3 regions of the Stenotrophomonas sp. 169 genome follow, and region 3 is predicted to be linked to each of the others. Evidence: predicted binding sites of a transcription regulator. Region 3 holds the regulator's gene; each other region holds the start of a gene.
What was found. Region 3 encodes HrcA, which represses chaperone genes, less so after heat shock. Its sites were predicted from a motif close to TTNGCACTCNNNNNNNNNGAGTGCNAA; they were not measured.
Positions count from the first base shown of each region.

Region 1 (4,677 bases), 1.1 Mb from region 3:
GGCGGCTGGGCAACGACGGCCAGGTGACCGGCGAACTGCGTCGCGTACGCGAAGAGCAGAGCCTGCAGACCGTGGATGCACTGCTGGCGGCCATCGGCTATCGGCAGCGGTTCGGTGCATCGTGGGAGCTGTACGGCACCGGCCAGGCCACGGTGGACGATGATGGCGGCGCCTACGAGAAGAACGACCTGCTGACGTTGGGGGCGCGGTATCTGTTTGGCGACCGCAGCAGCGTGGGGGCCGAAGTCAGCGGCGGCAGCCGCGGCCACGGTGCGAAAGTGGATGCCGAGTACCGCATGGCGCCGGACCACAGCCTGTATGGCAGCTACAGCTACAGCAGCGACCGTACCGGCACTGATCCGCTGTTCGATACCGGTCTGCAGTCCGGCTGGACCTTAGGCCAGCGCTGGCGCCTGAGCAACCAGGTCAATGTGTACAACGAAAGCCAGTACCTCAAGGACCGTCGCCAGGACAACGCCGGCCTGGTCCACACCTTTGGCATGGACTTCTATCCGGCACAGGGCTGGAACCTGGGCTTCACCCTGATGGACGGTGAACTGGAATCCACCCTGGGGCGGATCGACCGCCGCGCCTACAGTGTCAGTGGCGGCCGCACCGACGCGGTGGCGCAGTGGAACAGCAAGCTGGAATACCGGCATGACTCCGGTGCCGAGCAGCGCGAGCAATGGGTCACGACCAACCGCCTGTTGTACAAGCTCAACGAAGACTGGCGGCTGGCGCTGCGCGCCAACTATGCCGACACCCAGGACCGTATCAATCCGGTAGCGGACGCCAAGCTGGTGGAAACCAACATGGGCTTTGCCTGGCGGCCGCATGACGACACCCGCTGGGCTGCCTTTGGCAAGTTCACCTATCTCTATGACGTGGCGTCGCTGGGGCAGGAAGGCGGCAACCTGTACGACCAGCGCTCGCAGATCGTTTCCCTGGAGGGCATCCGCCAGCTGGGCGCGCGCTGGGAAGTCGCCGTCAAGCTGGCCTCGCGCTGGGGCGACTACCGCACGGGCCGTGGTGAAGGGGCCTGGCTGGACAGCCGCGCCGACTTCGCTGCCCTGCAACTGCGCTATCGCCTGTTCGAGAAGTGGGAGGGGCTGGCCGAGCATCGCTGGCTGAAAGTGCGCGACGGCGGCGTCCGCAAGGGCTGGCTGCTGGGCGTGGACCGCCGCGTGGGCGAGAACTTCAAGATCGGCGGCGGCTACAACTTCACCGAGTTCAGCGACGACATGACTGAGCTGCGCTACGACCAGAAAGGATTTTTCCTGAATCTGGCCGGGTATTACTGAGGCATCCGGCGCAGCCCACCGTCGTCGTCTGAATGCCCGACAACCCTTTGTGGCTGAATGGGCCGCTACGGCGGCTCGTTCAGCCAGTTTGCACGTCTTTTCGCCCGTATTTTTCATTCAACCCGCTGATTTAAAAGGTGTTTACCGTGATCGATAAGGCTATCGCCACTGTCACCAAATCGCGGTAGGGTAGACGGGTAGTCAGCGCCATTGTTCTGCCAACGGAACACTGGAACTTTTTCAACCTTTAGCAGTCGAAGTATCGGACTGCTAAGATGGAACCCATGAGCCAGAACACCTCTACTGCCCTTGTGGCAAATAATCTCCCGATTCCCAGTGCGCTCGGTTCGCTGGACGCCTACATCGGTGCCGTGCACCAGATCCCGGTGCTGTCGGTCGATGATGAGCAGGACCTGGCGCGTCGTTTCCGTGATCAGACCGATCTGGACGCGGCCCGCGAGCTGGTGCATTCGCACCTGCGCTTCGTGGTGCACGTGGCCCGCGGTTACAACGGCTACGGGCTCGCCTTGGGCGACCTCATCCAGGAAGGCAACATCGGCCTGATGAAGGCCGTCAAGCGCTTCGACCCGGACATGGGCGTGCGCCTGGTGTCCTTCGCCGTGCATTGGATCCGTGCCGAAATGCACGAGTTCATCCTGAAGAACTGGCGCATCGTGAAGGTCGCCACGACCAAGGCGCAGCGCAAGCTGTTCTTCAACCTGCGCAAGTCGAAGAAGCGCCTGGGCTGGATGAACGCAGCCGAAGTCACGGCGGTCGCCAAGGACCTCAACGTGTCCGAGCGCGAAGTGCTGGAGATGGAGTCCCGTCTGTCCGGACGCGATATCGGTTTCGATGCGCCCAGCGATGAGGACGACGACCATGCACCGCCGTCGCCGGCCGCGTACCTGCGTGCCAACGAAGAAGATCCTTCGATGGCCTACGAGCGTGCGGACAGCGAAGACAACCAGCTGCAGCTGCTGCGCGAAGGCATGGCCGAACTGGATGCCCGCTCACGCGACATCATCGCCCGCCGCTGGCTGGATGCCGACAGCAAGGTCACGCTGCAGGAACTGGCCGACGAGTACGGCGTGTCCGCAGAGCGGATCCGCCAGGTCGAAGCGAACGCGCTGAAGAAGATGAAAGCGCTGTTCACCGCCTAAGCGGAGACAGTCGCTGCATACAGAAACGCCGGGCACTGCCCGGCGTTTTTCATTGCAACGCGCCCACCGTGCGACACGTCTACCGCACGATGACGCGTTTACCGGTAGCGCCGAGCCATGCTCGGCGAGCGCAGCGGCAGATCAGCGCCGCACCCGGTCCCCACACGTCGCGCAGGCCCACCATGCACCCGCCTCAGCTTTCGCGGGCAATCGCGCGCCAGCCGATGTCATTGCGGTGGAACTCGTTCGCCCACGTCACCTTGGCCACGCCCGCATAGGCATTGGCCTGCGCGTCGCGCACGCTGTCGCCCAACGCAGCCACGCACAGCACGCGGCCACCGGCGCTGACCACGTTGCCTTGCGCATCCAGTGCGGTGCCTGCATGGAACACCTTGGCGGTGTCCGGCACAGCATCCAGACCCGAGATCACATCGCCGGTGATGGGGGCCTCCGGGTACGGCGCAGCAGCCAGCACCACGCCCAGCGACGGACGCGGATCCCACTGCGCCTGCACCTGGTCCAGCGTGCCGTCGATGGCTGCCTGCACCAGGTCCAGCAGGTCCGACTGCAGGCGCAGCATGACCGGCTGGGTTTCGGGATCGCCAAACCGCACGTTGAACTCGATCACCTTTGGCGCGCCCGTCGCGTCGATCATCAGCCCTGCGTAGAGGAAGCCGGTGAACGGGATGCCATCGGCGATCATGCCCTGCACGGTCGGATTGACCACCTCGCGCATCACCCGGGCATGCACCTCATCGGTCACCACTGGGGCGGGCGAGTAGGCGCCCATGCCACCGGTATTCGGACCGGTATCCCCGTCACCCACCCGCTTGTGATCCTGCGAGGTCGCCATCGGCAGCGCCGTTACGCCGTCGACCATGGAAATGAAGCTGGCCTCTTCGCCGTCCAGGAACTCTTCAATCACCACCCGCGCGCCCGCATCACCGAACGCATTGCCGGACAGCATGTCGCGCACGGCGGATTCGGCTTCGTCCAGCGTCATCGCCACGATGACGCCCTTGCCGGCCGCCAGGCCGTCGGCCTTGACCACGATCGGTGCGCCCTTTTCGCGGAGGTACGCCAGCGCCGCGTCCACATCGGTGTGCACGGCGTAGAACGCGGTCGGGATGTTGTGGCGGGCGAGGAAATCCTTCGCGTAGGCCTTGCTGCCTTCCAGCTGGGCGGCGGCGGCGGTCGGCCCGAAGATACGCAGCCCGGCATCGCGGAAGCGATCCACCACGCCGGCCACCAACGGGACTTCCGGGCCAACGACGGTGACCGCCACGCTCTCGGACTGCGCCAGCGCCAACAGGCCATCCAGGTCGGTGACCTTGATGTCCACGTTGCGACACTTCGCCTCGATCGCGGTGCCGGCGTTACCGGGGGCAACCAGCACTTCGGTGACCTGCACGGACTGCGCGAGCTTCCAGGCCAGGGCGTGTTCGCGGCCGCCGGAGCCGATGACAAGGATCTTATGCATGTTGGGATGTTTCCGGGTCGGGAAGCTTGAGAAAGAAGTTTGAGGCGTGAAGGAGTGCCGCGCTATGCCTCCCTGCTACCGCGTTTCCTTGCTGGAAGTAGGGGTCAAGCGCTTGGCTTCAACTCGCAGTTGTTCAAGGTCGTCAATCGCCTGCTCCTCATCCATCAACGTCTCTGACGCGCGGCGCTGATCCTCAAAGACAGCGTAGCGCTCGTTGACAATCGCTTCCATCTGCTCGCGCGATATGCGGCCCGGGCCAGTCAGAACGTCACGGTCGTTGAAGTCGAGGAATCGGTCGGTCTGCACGATCCAGTCCGCCATGCGCGTTTCAATACGCCGCATGGCGCGATCCTCGGCAAAATCGAGGAACATGGTCACCAGCCGGTTCAGCTGACTCAGCTCCTGATCCTGCAGATAGTTCTTGGACACAACAGCATCCGCCTTGCGTATACGGCTTCCGCTCCAGTTGGTCAAACCCATGTGAGCGACCTCGGGATCGGCGCGCTCCACAATCAATTGGGCAGCGGTGCGCCCGGTGACGGCGTACACCAGCTTGTTCTGGATAGTTGCGAAGAAGATCTTGGCCGTCTGCGTCGTGCCGTCGTAGTCGCTGCTGCTTGTTCTGAACAGCTCACGCAGTGCTTGGTAGAACCGCTTCTCGGAACTCCGGATGTCGCGGATGCGCTCCAGCAGCTCGTTGAAGTAGTCAACGCGCTCTGCATCTTTGAGTCGCTCA
Region 1 is NZ_CP061204.1:3,707,884-3,712,560, reverse strand. Features, by position in the region: gene ICJ04_RS16295 (hypothetical protein) at 1-1,301, shown strand, start outside; gene rpoH (RNA polymerase sigma factor RpoH) at 1,586-2,461, shown strand; gene purD (phosphoribosylamine--glycine ligase) at 2,655-3,941, opposite strand; gene rhuM (RhuM family protein) at 4,017-4,677, opposite strand, start outside.
Region 1: rpoH (RNA polymerase sigma factor RpoH) is a predicted target of HrcA. The motif match lies at 1,549-1,575, and genes of this name have one in related genera.

Region 2 (4,677 bases), 1.1 Mb from region 3:
TGTTGATGTCGCGCAGCAGGCCACGGGCAATACGCAGGCCCTTGTTGATGTTGAAACTGCCGTCGAGGTCTGGATCGTTGATCAGCCCCTTCCAGCCCACCGTGGTACGCGGCTTTTCGAAGTACACACGCATGACGATTTCCAGTTCGCCCGCCAGCGCATCGCGCAACGGCTTGAGCTTCTGCGCGTATTCGATTGCGGCGGCCGGATCGTGGATCGAACACGGCCCCACTACGACGGCAAGACGGTCGTCCGCCCCGTGCAGGATGGCATGCAGCGCGCTGCGCGAGGCACTGACGGTGTCGGATGCTTCATCGTCGCAGGGCAGCAGGGCCAGCAGTTCTGCCGGTGAGGCCAGCGGTTCGATCTTGCGGATGCGGAGGTCGTCGGTATGGGGGGGCATGGCGGGGATCTCGGTAAGCGGGTGGGGTTCCCCAGCGCGGCGACAACAAAAAAGCCGCCAGGTTCGCTGGCGGCTTTCGGGAATGCGTCTGAAGGTTTCTTCAGGGTGAACGCAGTCCTTCCTCCGCCTGGGGCTTCGGAAAGTAATACCAATAAAAGTTGGCGTGGGCTGCGTGCATGGTCAGTATTGTTAGCACAGAAATGCGCCAGTGCAACAGTTTCAATCGCAACATCGAACCGACGTGAATCAGTGGTTCAGCGCCGTCCGGTCGGAGCGGGTGCGACACAGGTCATCCTGCTTCTCGCGCAGCCGACGCTGCTTTTCGCTGAGCTTTTCCTGATGCTTGCTGATCTTTCCCTCATCGTTCCGTGCCCGTGCGTCGCGCAGGTTCTGCTCCGCACGGCGCACATCCTCCTGCGATCTGCGGACATCTTCCTGCGCACTGCGCACCTTGCGCTCAGCGCGCTCCGCCTGCCCCGCATCGGTGCAATGGGCCTTGGTCTGGGTCAGCGCAGTCTGCAGACCGGCCGCCTGGTGGACATTGCCCTGCTGACGGGCTTCATCCATCTGACGCTGGATCGCGTCGATCTTCATGGCGCAGGTCTGCGTTCCGGCGAAGGCGCTGGATGCGGACAGCAGGGCGAGCGGCAGCAACGCGGTGAGGGTGATCTTCTTCATGGTAGGTGTCTCGGTGGGAAAAGCGTCAGGCGTACGCCCTGGCACCCAGTGAAAACGAGACCGCGCGCATCGGCCATCGGACGTGGCTGTAAGAACGCAGCGAGACAGAGGCACGCACCACTGCAGCCCGGCATCGCGTTGCCGGAACGGAAAGCCGCCGAGCATGGCTCGGCGCTACCACGGCAGTGCAGCCCGGTAGCGCCGAGCCACGCTCGGCGAGCGCGCAGCGCGGCCTGCGTCAGGTATCGCGTTGCCGGAACGGAACGCCGCCGGGCCAACAAAAAACCCCGCCGTTTCCGGCGGGGTTTTTGATGATGCAGGTGCTACGGGACGCGTTGGACTTAGAAGTCCATACCGCCCATGCCACCCATACCGCCCATGCCACCAGCGCCGCCGCCAGCAGACTCTTCCTTGCGCGGGGCTTCAGCCACCATTGCTTCGGTGGTGATCATCAGGCCAGCGATCGAAGCGGCGTTCTGCAGGGCAGAACGGGTCACCTTGGTCGGGTCCAGGATGCCGAATTCGACCATGTCGCCGAACTCGCCATTGCCGGCGTTGTAGCCGTAGTTGCCAGTCCCTTCCTTCACCTTGTTCAGGATGACCGACGGCTCTTCACCGGCGTTGGCCACGATCTCGCGCAGCGGGGCTTCCATGGCGCGCAGGGCGATCTGGATGCCGTGGGTCTGGTCTTCATTGGCACCCTTCAGGTCGCCAACGGCCACCAGGGCACGCACCAGGGCCACACCGCCGCCCGGGACCACGCCTTCTTCGACGGCTGCGCGGGTAGCGTGCAGGGCGTCTTCAACGCGGGCCTTCTTTTCCTTCATTTCGATTTCGGTCGATGCGCCGACCTTGATCACTGCAACGCCACCGGCCAGCTTGGCCACGCGCTCCTGCAGCTTCTCACGGTCGTAATCGGACGAGGTGTCTTCGATCTGCGTCTTGATCTGGGTGACGCGCGACTGGATCGCTGCACCGTCGCCGGCACCGTCGATGATGATGGTGTTTTCCTTGGAAACCTGCACCTTCTTGGCGCGGCCAAGATCGGTGATGGTGGCCTTCTCCAGCGACAGGCCCACTTCCTCGGAGATCACGGTACCGCCGGTCAGCACGGCCATGTCTTCCAGCATCGCCTTGCGACGGTCGCCGAAGCCCGGTGCCTTGACGGCCACGACCTTGACGATGCCACGGATGGTGTTGACCACCAGGGTCGCCAGCGCTTCGCCTTCGACTTCTTCAGCGACGATCAGCAGCGGCTTGCCCGACTTGGCGACGCCTTCCAGCACCGGCAGCAGGTCACGCACGTTGGAGATCTTCTTGTCGTGCAGCAGGATGTACGGGTCATCCAGGTCGGCCGTCTGGCCCTGCTGGTTGTTGACGAAGTACGGGGACAGGTAGCCGCGGTCGAACTGCATGCCTTCGACGACGTCCAGCTCGTTGTCCAGGCCCGAGCCTTCTTCAACGGTGATGACGCCTTCCTTGCCAACCTTCTTCATCGCTTCGGCGATGATGTTGCCGATCGACTCGTCCGAGTTGGCCGAGATCGTACCGACCTGGGCAATCGCCTTGTCGTCAGCGGTCGGCTGGGAGATCTTCTTCAGCTCGGCAACCGCGGCGATGACCGCCTTGTCGATGCCGCGCTTGAGGTCCATCGGGTTCATGCCGGCCGCGACGGCCTTGGCGCCTTCGCGGATCAGGGCCTGCGCCAGCACGGTCGCGGTGGTGGTGCCGTCGCCAGCGTCGTCATTGGTGCGCGAAGCAACTTCCTTCACCATCTGCGCGCCCATGTTCTCGAACTTGTCAGCCAGTTCGATTTCCTTGGCAACGGAGACGCCGTCCTTGGTGATGGTCGGCGCGCCGAAGCTCTTTTCGAGCACGACGTTGCGGCCCTTCGGACCCAGGGTTGCCTTCACGGCATTGGCGAGCACGTTGACGCCGCGGACCATGCGGGCGCGGGCGTCTTCACCGAAACGAATATCTTTGGCAGCCATTGCGATTACCTTTTAATTGAAATGCGGTTGTAGCGCCGGGCGACGCCCGGCGGCTTGATGCGCGGATGCAGCTCAGCCGATGACGGCGAGCACGTCGTCTTCGCGCAGGACCTTGTACTCCACGCCAGCTTCCTTGTAGCTGCTGCCGGCGTACTGGCCGTAGATCACCTTGTCGCCAACCTTCAGCGACGGCGCGCGCACGCTGCCGTTGTCCAGTGCCTTGCCCGGACCCACGGCAACGACTTCACCCTTGGTCGACTTTTCCTTGGCCGAATCCGGGATCAGGATGCCGCCGGCGGACACTTCCTCGGCTTCGATCGGCTTGACTACAACGCGGTCGTGAAGCGGCTTCAAGTTGCTCATGTGAGACCTCTCAAGTTATTGATTGTGCTGAAAAAGTCCGGCGATTTTAGCACTCACCCGAGGTGACTGCCAGAACCGCTCGTGAAAAAAGCCCGAACTGATCGGGACACAGCAGAGATGGAGCCCGGCCTTGCCCTTTCAAGGGGCTCCTTCAATTTCTTTTTTGGTGATGCCGATCACGCCCCCCATAAGAAGCGTGCCGAATACGACAGAAATGTCATGGAATCGGCTTAGATTGCCGTCAGGGGATCCGCTCACAAGGAGTAGTCGATGCGATTGCTGTCACCACTAGCCGCTGCCTGCCTGCTGGCACTGGCCACCTCGCCCGTCCGGGCCGAGGTCTTCATCAATGAACTGCACTACGACGACAGCACCCCGGCCGGGGACGTCGGCGAGGCGATCGAGGTCGTTGCCACGGCCGGCGAGGACCTGTCCGGGTACCGCCTGTACCTGTACAACGGCAGCACGCCGTCGGCAGCCAGCGTGTACGCCAACACTGCGGTTCCGGCGGGCACGGCAGCGGCCTGCGGCAGCGCCCGCATCGCGGTGGTGACCTACCCGACCAACGGCATCCAGAACGGGGCCAACGACGGCATCGCGCTGGTCGACGCCAGTGGCAAGGTGGTGCAGTTCCTCAGTTACGAGGGCACCATCACCGCCGGCAGCGGCCCAGCCGCCGGCATGACCAGCCAGAACATCCCGGTTGCGGAAAGCAACAGCACCGCGCCGGGCACCTCGCTGCAGCTGACCGGCAGCGGCAGCCAGTACACGCATTTCACCTGGGCCGAATCGGCCGCGCAGACGTTCGGCGCCTGCAACACCGGCCAGACCTTCAGCGGCAGCCCCGGCACCCCGGGCCCGAACACGCCGCCGTCGGTGTCCACGACCCTGCCCGCTCAGGGCAGCAGCACCTTCCCCGCCGCCGGCGATCTGGAAGTGGTGTTCAGCGAGAACGTGACCCTGGCCAGCGGCGCGTTCGCGCTGAGCTGTGGCCAGTCCGGCAGCGTGCCGCTGAACCATCCGTCCAGTGGCCGCACCCTGAAGATTTCCACCAACACCGCCCTGGTGGCCGGTGAAGCGTGCCGCTTCGACATCCGGGCCAGCCGCATCAGCGACAGCCAGGGCGCGCGACCGGCGGCCGATTCACGCATCGCCTTCACCGTGGCCAGCACTACCGGCACCCCCGATCCGGGCAATCCGGGCAACCCCGGTGCGTACTACTCCAAGGTCAACACCTCCAGC
Region 2 is NZ_CP061204.1:3,635,167-3,639,843, forward strand. Features, by position in the region: gene ICJ04_RS15965 (3-deoxy-7-phosphoheptulonate synthase) at 1-403, opposite strand, end outside; gene ICJ04_RS15970 (DUF1090 domain-containing protein) at 650-1,081, opposite strand; gene groL (chaperonin GroEL) at 1,423-3,072, opposite strand; gene ICJ04_RS15980 (co-chaperone GroES) at 3,145-3,435, opposite strand; gene ICJ04_RS15985 (endonuclease) at 3,706-4,677, shown strand, end outside.
Region 2: ICJ04_RS15980 (co-chaperone GroES) is a predicted target of HrcA. The motif match lies at 3,482-3,508, and genes of this name have one in related genera.

Region 3 (4,677 bases):
GGGACGCTGCCGTGAGGCAACGTCCCGCGTCGGTCTGGATCAGGACTTCTTGTCGTCCTTTACTTCGGTGAACTCGGCATCAACGACGTCGTCGTGCTTCGCACCGGCATCCGCGTCGGCGGGACCGCCCTGGTCACCGGCCGAAGCGGCGGCGAACAGCGCCTGGCCGGCTTCTTCCAGCGCCTTCGACCGGGACTCGATCTGCGCCTTGTCGTCACCCTTCATTGCGGTTTCCAGGTCCGCCAGTGCGGCCTCGACCTTGCCGATCACGTCGCCACCGACCTTGCTGCCGTGCTCGGTGATCGCCGAACGCGTGCCGTGGATCAGGGCATCGGCCTGGTTGCGGGCCTGCACCAGTTCCTGGAACTTCTTGTCTTCTTCGCGGTTGGCTTCCGCATCGGCGACCATGCGTGCGATCTCGTCCTCGGACAGACCCGAACCGGCCTTGATCTCGACCTTCTGTTCCTTGTTGGTCTTCTTGTCCTTGGCCGACACGTGCAGGATACCGTTGGCGTCGATGTCGAAGGACACCTCCACCTGCGGCAGGCCGCGCGGTGCCGGCTCGATGCCGGACAGGTCGAACTTGGCCAGCGACTTGTTGAACCGGGCCTGCTCGCGCTCACCCTGCAGCACGTGCACGGTCACGGCCGACTGGTTGTCCTCGGCGGTGGAGAACACCTGCGAGGCCTTGGTCGGAATGGTCGTGTTCTTTTCGATGATCTTGGTGAACACACCGCCCATGGTTTCGATACCCAGCGACAGCGGGGTCACGTCCAGCAGCAGCACGTCCTTGACGTCGCCGCCCAGCACGCCGCCCTGGATCGCCGCACCCAGTGCCACCGCTTCGTCCGGGTTGACGTCCTTGCGCGGTTCCTTGCCGAAGAACTCGGTCACCGCCTGCTGCACCTTCGGCATGCGGGTCTGGCCACCGACCAGGATCACTTCGTTGATGTCGCTGGCACGCAGGCCGGCATCATTCAACGCAACGCGGCACGGCTCGATCGACTTCTTGATCAGCTCGTCCACCAGCGACTCCAGCTTGGCGCGGGTCAGCTTGATGTTCAGGTGCTTCGGACCGGAAGCATCGGCGGTCACGTACGGCAGGTTCACTTCGGTCTGCTGGGCGCTGGACAGCTCGATCTTCGCGCGCTCGGCAGCGTCCTTCAGGCGCTGCAGGGCCAGCGGATCCTTGCGCAGGTCGATGCCCTGGTCCTTGTTGAACTCTTCCACCAGGTATTCGATGACGCGGTTGTCGAAATCTTCGCCACCCAGGAAGGTGTCGCCGTTGGTGGCCAGCACTTCGAACTGCTTCTCACCGTCAACGTTGGCGATTTCGATCACCGACACGTCGAAGGTGCCGCCGCCCAGGTCGTACACCACGATCTTGCGATCCTTGCTGTCACCCTTGTCCAGGCCATAGGCCAGCGCAGCCGCGGTCGGCTCGTTGATGATGCGCTTGACGTCCAGGCCCGCGATGCGGCCGGCGTCCTTGGTGGCCTGGCGCTGGCTGTCGTTGAAGTAGGCCGGCACGGTGATGACCGCCTCGGTCACTTTCTCGCCGAGATAATCTTCGGCGGTCTTCTTCATCTTCTCCAGCACCTTGGCGGAGATTTCCTGCGGCGCCATCTTGCGCGCATCGCTGGTAGCCACCCAAGCATCGCCATTGTCGTGCCCCAGGATGGAGTACGGCACATGGGAGATGTCTTTCTGCACTTCGGCGTCGGTGAACTTGCGGCCGATCAGGCGCTTCACCGCGTAGAAGGTGTTCTTCGGATTGGTGACCGCCTGGCGCTTGGCCGAGGCACCTACCAGGACTTCGCCGTCCTTGGTGTAGGCGACGATCGACGGGGTGGTGCGATCGCCTTCCGAGTTTTCAATGACGCGGGCCTTGCCGCCGTCCATGATCGCCACGCACGAGTTGGTGGTGCCGAGGTCGATACCAATGATCTTGCCCATGGGGAACTCCTGAAGATAATTCGGTGAATCCGGCCGTGGCCGGTGTATGAATGGGATGTGGGGGAGGCTCGTGGAACATTCAAGCCATCCCCCGAACGCTGTGTTTCTGCAAGGCCAAACGCGTTCAGCGTCTGGCGGGAAAATCGCGCGGTGCGGCTGGTGGACCTTGCCGGGTGCTGGACCTTGCCGGCTGGACCTTGCCGGCTGCTGGACCTTGCCGGCTGCTGGACCCTGCCGGCTGCTGGACCTTGCCGGGTAGAGCCGACTTCAGTCGGCTGGTCCTACCGCAGCCGACTGAAGTCGGCTCTACCGTCGCCTGCCGCTGCGATCAGTCCCGCGCGACCACCACCAGCGCGGGGCGCAGCAGGCGGTCGTTGAGCTGGTAGCCCTTCTGGAACACCTGCACCACGCTGCCCGGTGCGGCGCCGTTGGCGTCTACCTGGCTGATCGCCTGATGGTGTTCCGGGTTGAACGGCTGGCCGGTCGGGTCCAACAGCACCAGGCCGTTGTCCGCGGCGACCTTCAGCAGCTGCTTGTAGGTCATTTCCAGACCATCGCGCAGCGGGCTGGCCTCTTCGCCCGCCGCCTTCAGGCCGGCATCCAGGCTGTCGAACACGGGCAGCAGCTCGCCGAGCAGCTTTTCGTTGGCAAAGCGGCGGGCCTGTTCCACGTCACGGGCCACGCGCTTGCGCTGGTTGTCCAGGTCGGCGCGCTCACGCAGCGCATCGGCCTTGACCTGCTCCAGCTCCCCGCGCAGCTGCTCCAGCTGGTCGTGGTGGGCGGCAGCGGCCTCGTCGGCGGCCGGGTTGGATTCGATATCGTGCTGATCTTGGTTCATGTGCGTTTCCCTGGCGGTCACTCCCCGCCTCCATCCCACCTAGTGTGGGCGGGAAACTGCGTTTCAAGCGCTGCGTGGCACGGAGTTGACCGATCCGGGAGAAAAGGCCGCCCCCAGCACCTCAGCCGTGGCCTGCACCAGCGGAATCATGCGGTCGTAGGCCATCCGTTTGGGCCCGATCACCCCCAGCACCCCCAGCACCTGCCCGTCGGCGGTGTACGGTGCGGTCACCAGCGACATGCCTTTCAGCGGCACCACCCCGGTTTCTTCGCCGATGAAGATGCGCACGCCCGGCGCCTGGATGGTGCGCTCAAGCAGCTGCAGGATCTCGCGCTTGCTGGAGAACAGCTCGAACAGTTCGCGCAGGCGCTCCAGGTCAGTCAGGTCCTGCACGCCCATCAGACGGGTCTGGCCGGCCACCAGCATGTCGTCGGCCGGCGGCTCCAGCGCCTGTTCGGCCAGCTCGATGCTGTGCGCCAACAACTGCTCCATCTCGCTGCGGGTGTCGCGCAGTTCGTGCAGCAGGCGGCGGCGGATCTGCGCCAGCGGCACCCCGGCAAAGTGGGCATTGAGGTAATTGGCCACCTGCTCCAGCTCGCCCGGCTCCCAGGGCCGGCGCGCCTCGATCACCCGGTTCTGCACCTCGTTGTCGGCGAACACCACGATCGCCAGCACCCGGTGTGCGTCCAGCGCCACGAAATCGATCTGGCGGAAGGCAAACTGCCCTCGCCGGGGCGCGCTGACCACCCCGACGAAGTGACTCATCGCCGACAGCAGCTCCGATGCGCTGCCCAGCAGGGCCTGCGTACCGGCGCCGCTGGGCAGCTCGCTGCGCAGCCGGCTGAGGTCCTGTTCGCCCGGCGGATGCATCTGCACCAGGCTGTCGACGAATACCCGATAGCCATGCGCCGTGGGCACGCGACCGGCCGACGTGTGCGGCGAACTCAGCAGCCCCAGCTCTTCCAGGTCGCCCAGGATGTTGCGGATGGTTGCCGCACTGACGTCCAGCCCGGACGTGCGCGCAAGCGTTGCCGACCCGACCGGTTCGCCATCCTGGATGTGGCGGGCGATCAGGGTGCGCAGCAGATGGCGTGAACGTGGAGCAAGGTTGTCGAAAGACGACGGCATCGGATCAGCCTGTGAGACTCACACACTAGATAATGCCGACATGCCCTCTTGGCAAGTCATTGGACCACCCCGTCGCCCGTGCTAGCGTTGCGCGGCTTGAGAGACTCAACGGACCATGCTTAGACATCTATCGATCAAGGATTTTGCCGTCGTACGCGCCACCGAACTCGAGTTCGGGCCCGGCATGACGGTGGTATCGGGCGAAACCGGCGCGGGCAAGTCGCTGATGGTGGACGCCCTCGGCTTCCTGGCAGGCCTTCGCGCCGACAGCGGCGTGGTGCGCCACGGTGCCGCGCGAGCGGAGCTTTCCGCCGAATTCGCGCTGGAACAGCTGGCCGCCGCACGGCGCTGGCTGGCCGACAACGAGCTGGACGACGACGAACACTGCCAACTGCGCCGGGTGATCCGCGCCGATGGCGGTTCGCGTGCGTGGATCAATGGCCGCCCGGTCACCCTGTCCCAGCTGACCGACCTGGCCTCGTTGCTGGTGGAAATCCACGGGCAGCACGAGCAACAGGCCCTGCTGACCCGGCCCTCGCAGCTTGCGCTGCTGGATGCCTATGCCGGCAACGCCGAAGAGCGCCGCGCCGTGCGCGTGGCCGCCGCCGCGTGGCAGACCCTGGTGGACGAGGCCGCCGCGTTGTCCCAGCAGGGCGATGTCAGCGACCGCATCGGCTTCCTGGAGCATCAGCTGCGGGAAATGGAACGCGAGGACCTGGAGCCCGATTCCATCACCGCGCTCGGTGCCAGCCACC
Region 3 is NZ_CP061204.1:2,579,955-2,584,631, forward strand. Features, by position in the region: gene dnaK (molecular chaperone DnaK) at 40-1,956, opposite strand; gene grpE (nucleotide exchange factor GrpE) at 2,285-2,794, opposite strand; gene hrcA (heat-inducible transcriptional repressor HrcA) at 2,858-3,922, opposite strand; gene recN (DNA repair protein RecN) at 4,038-4,677, shown strand, end outside.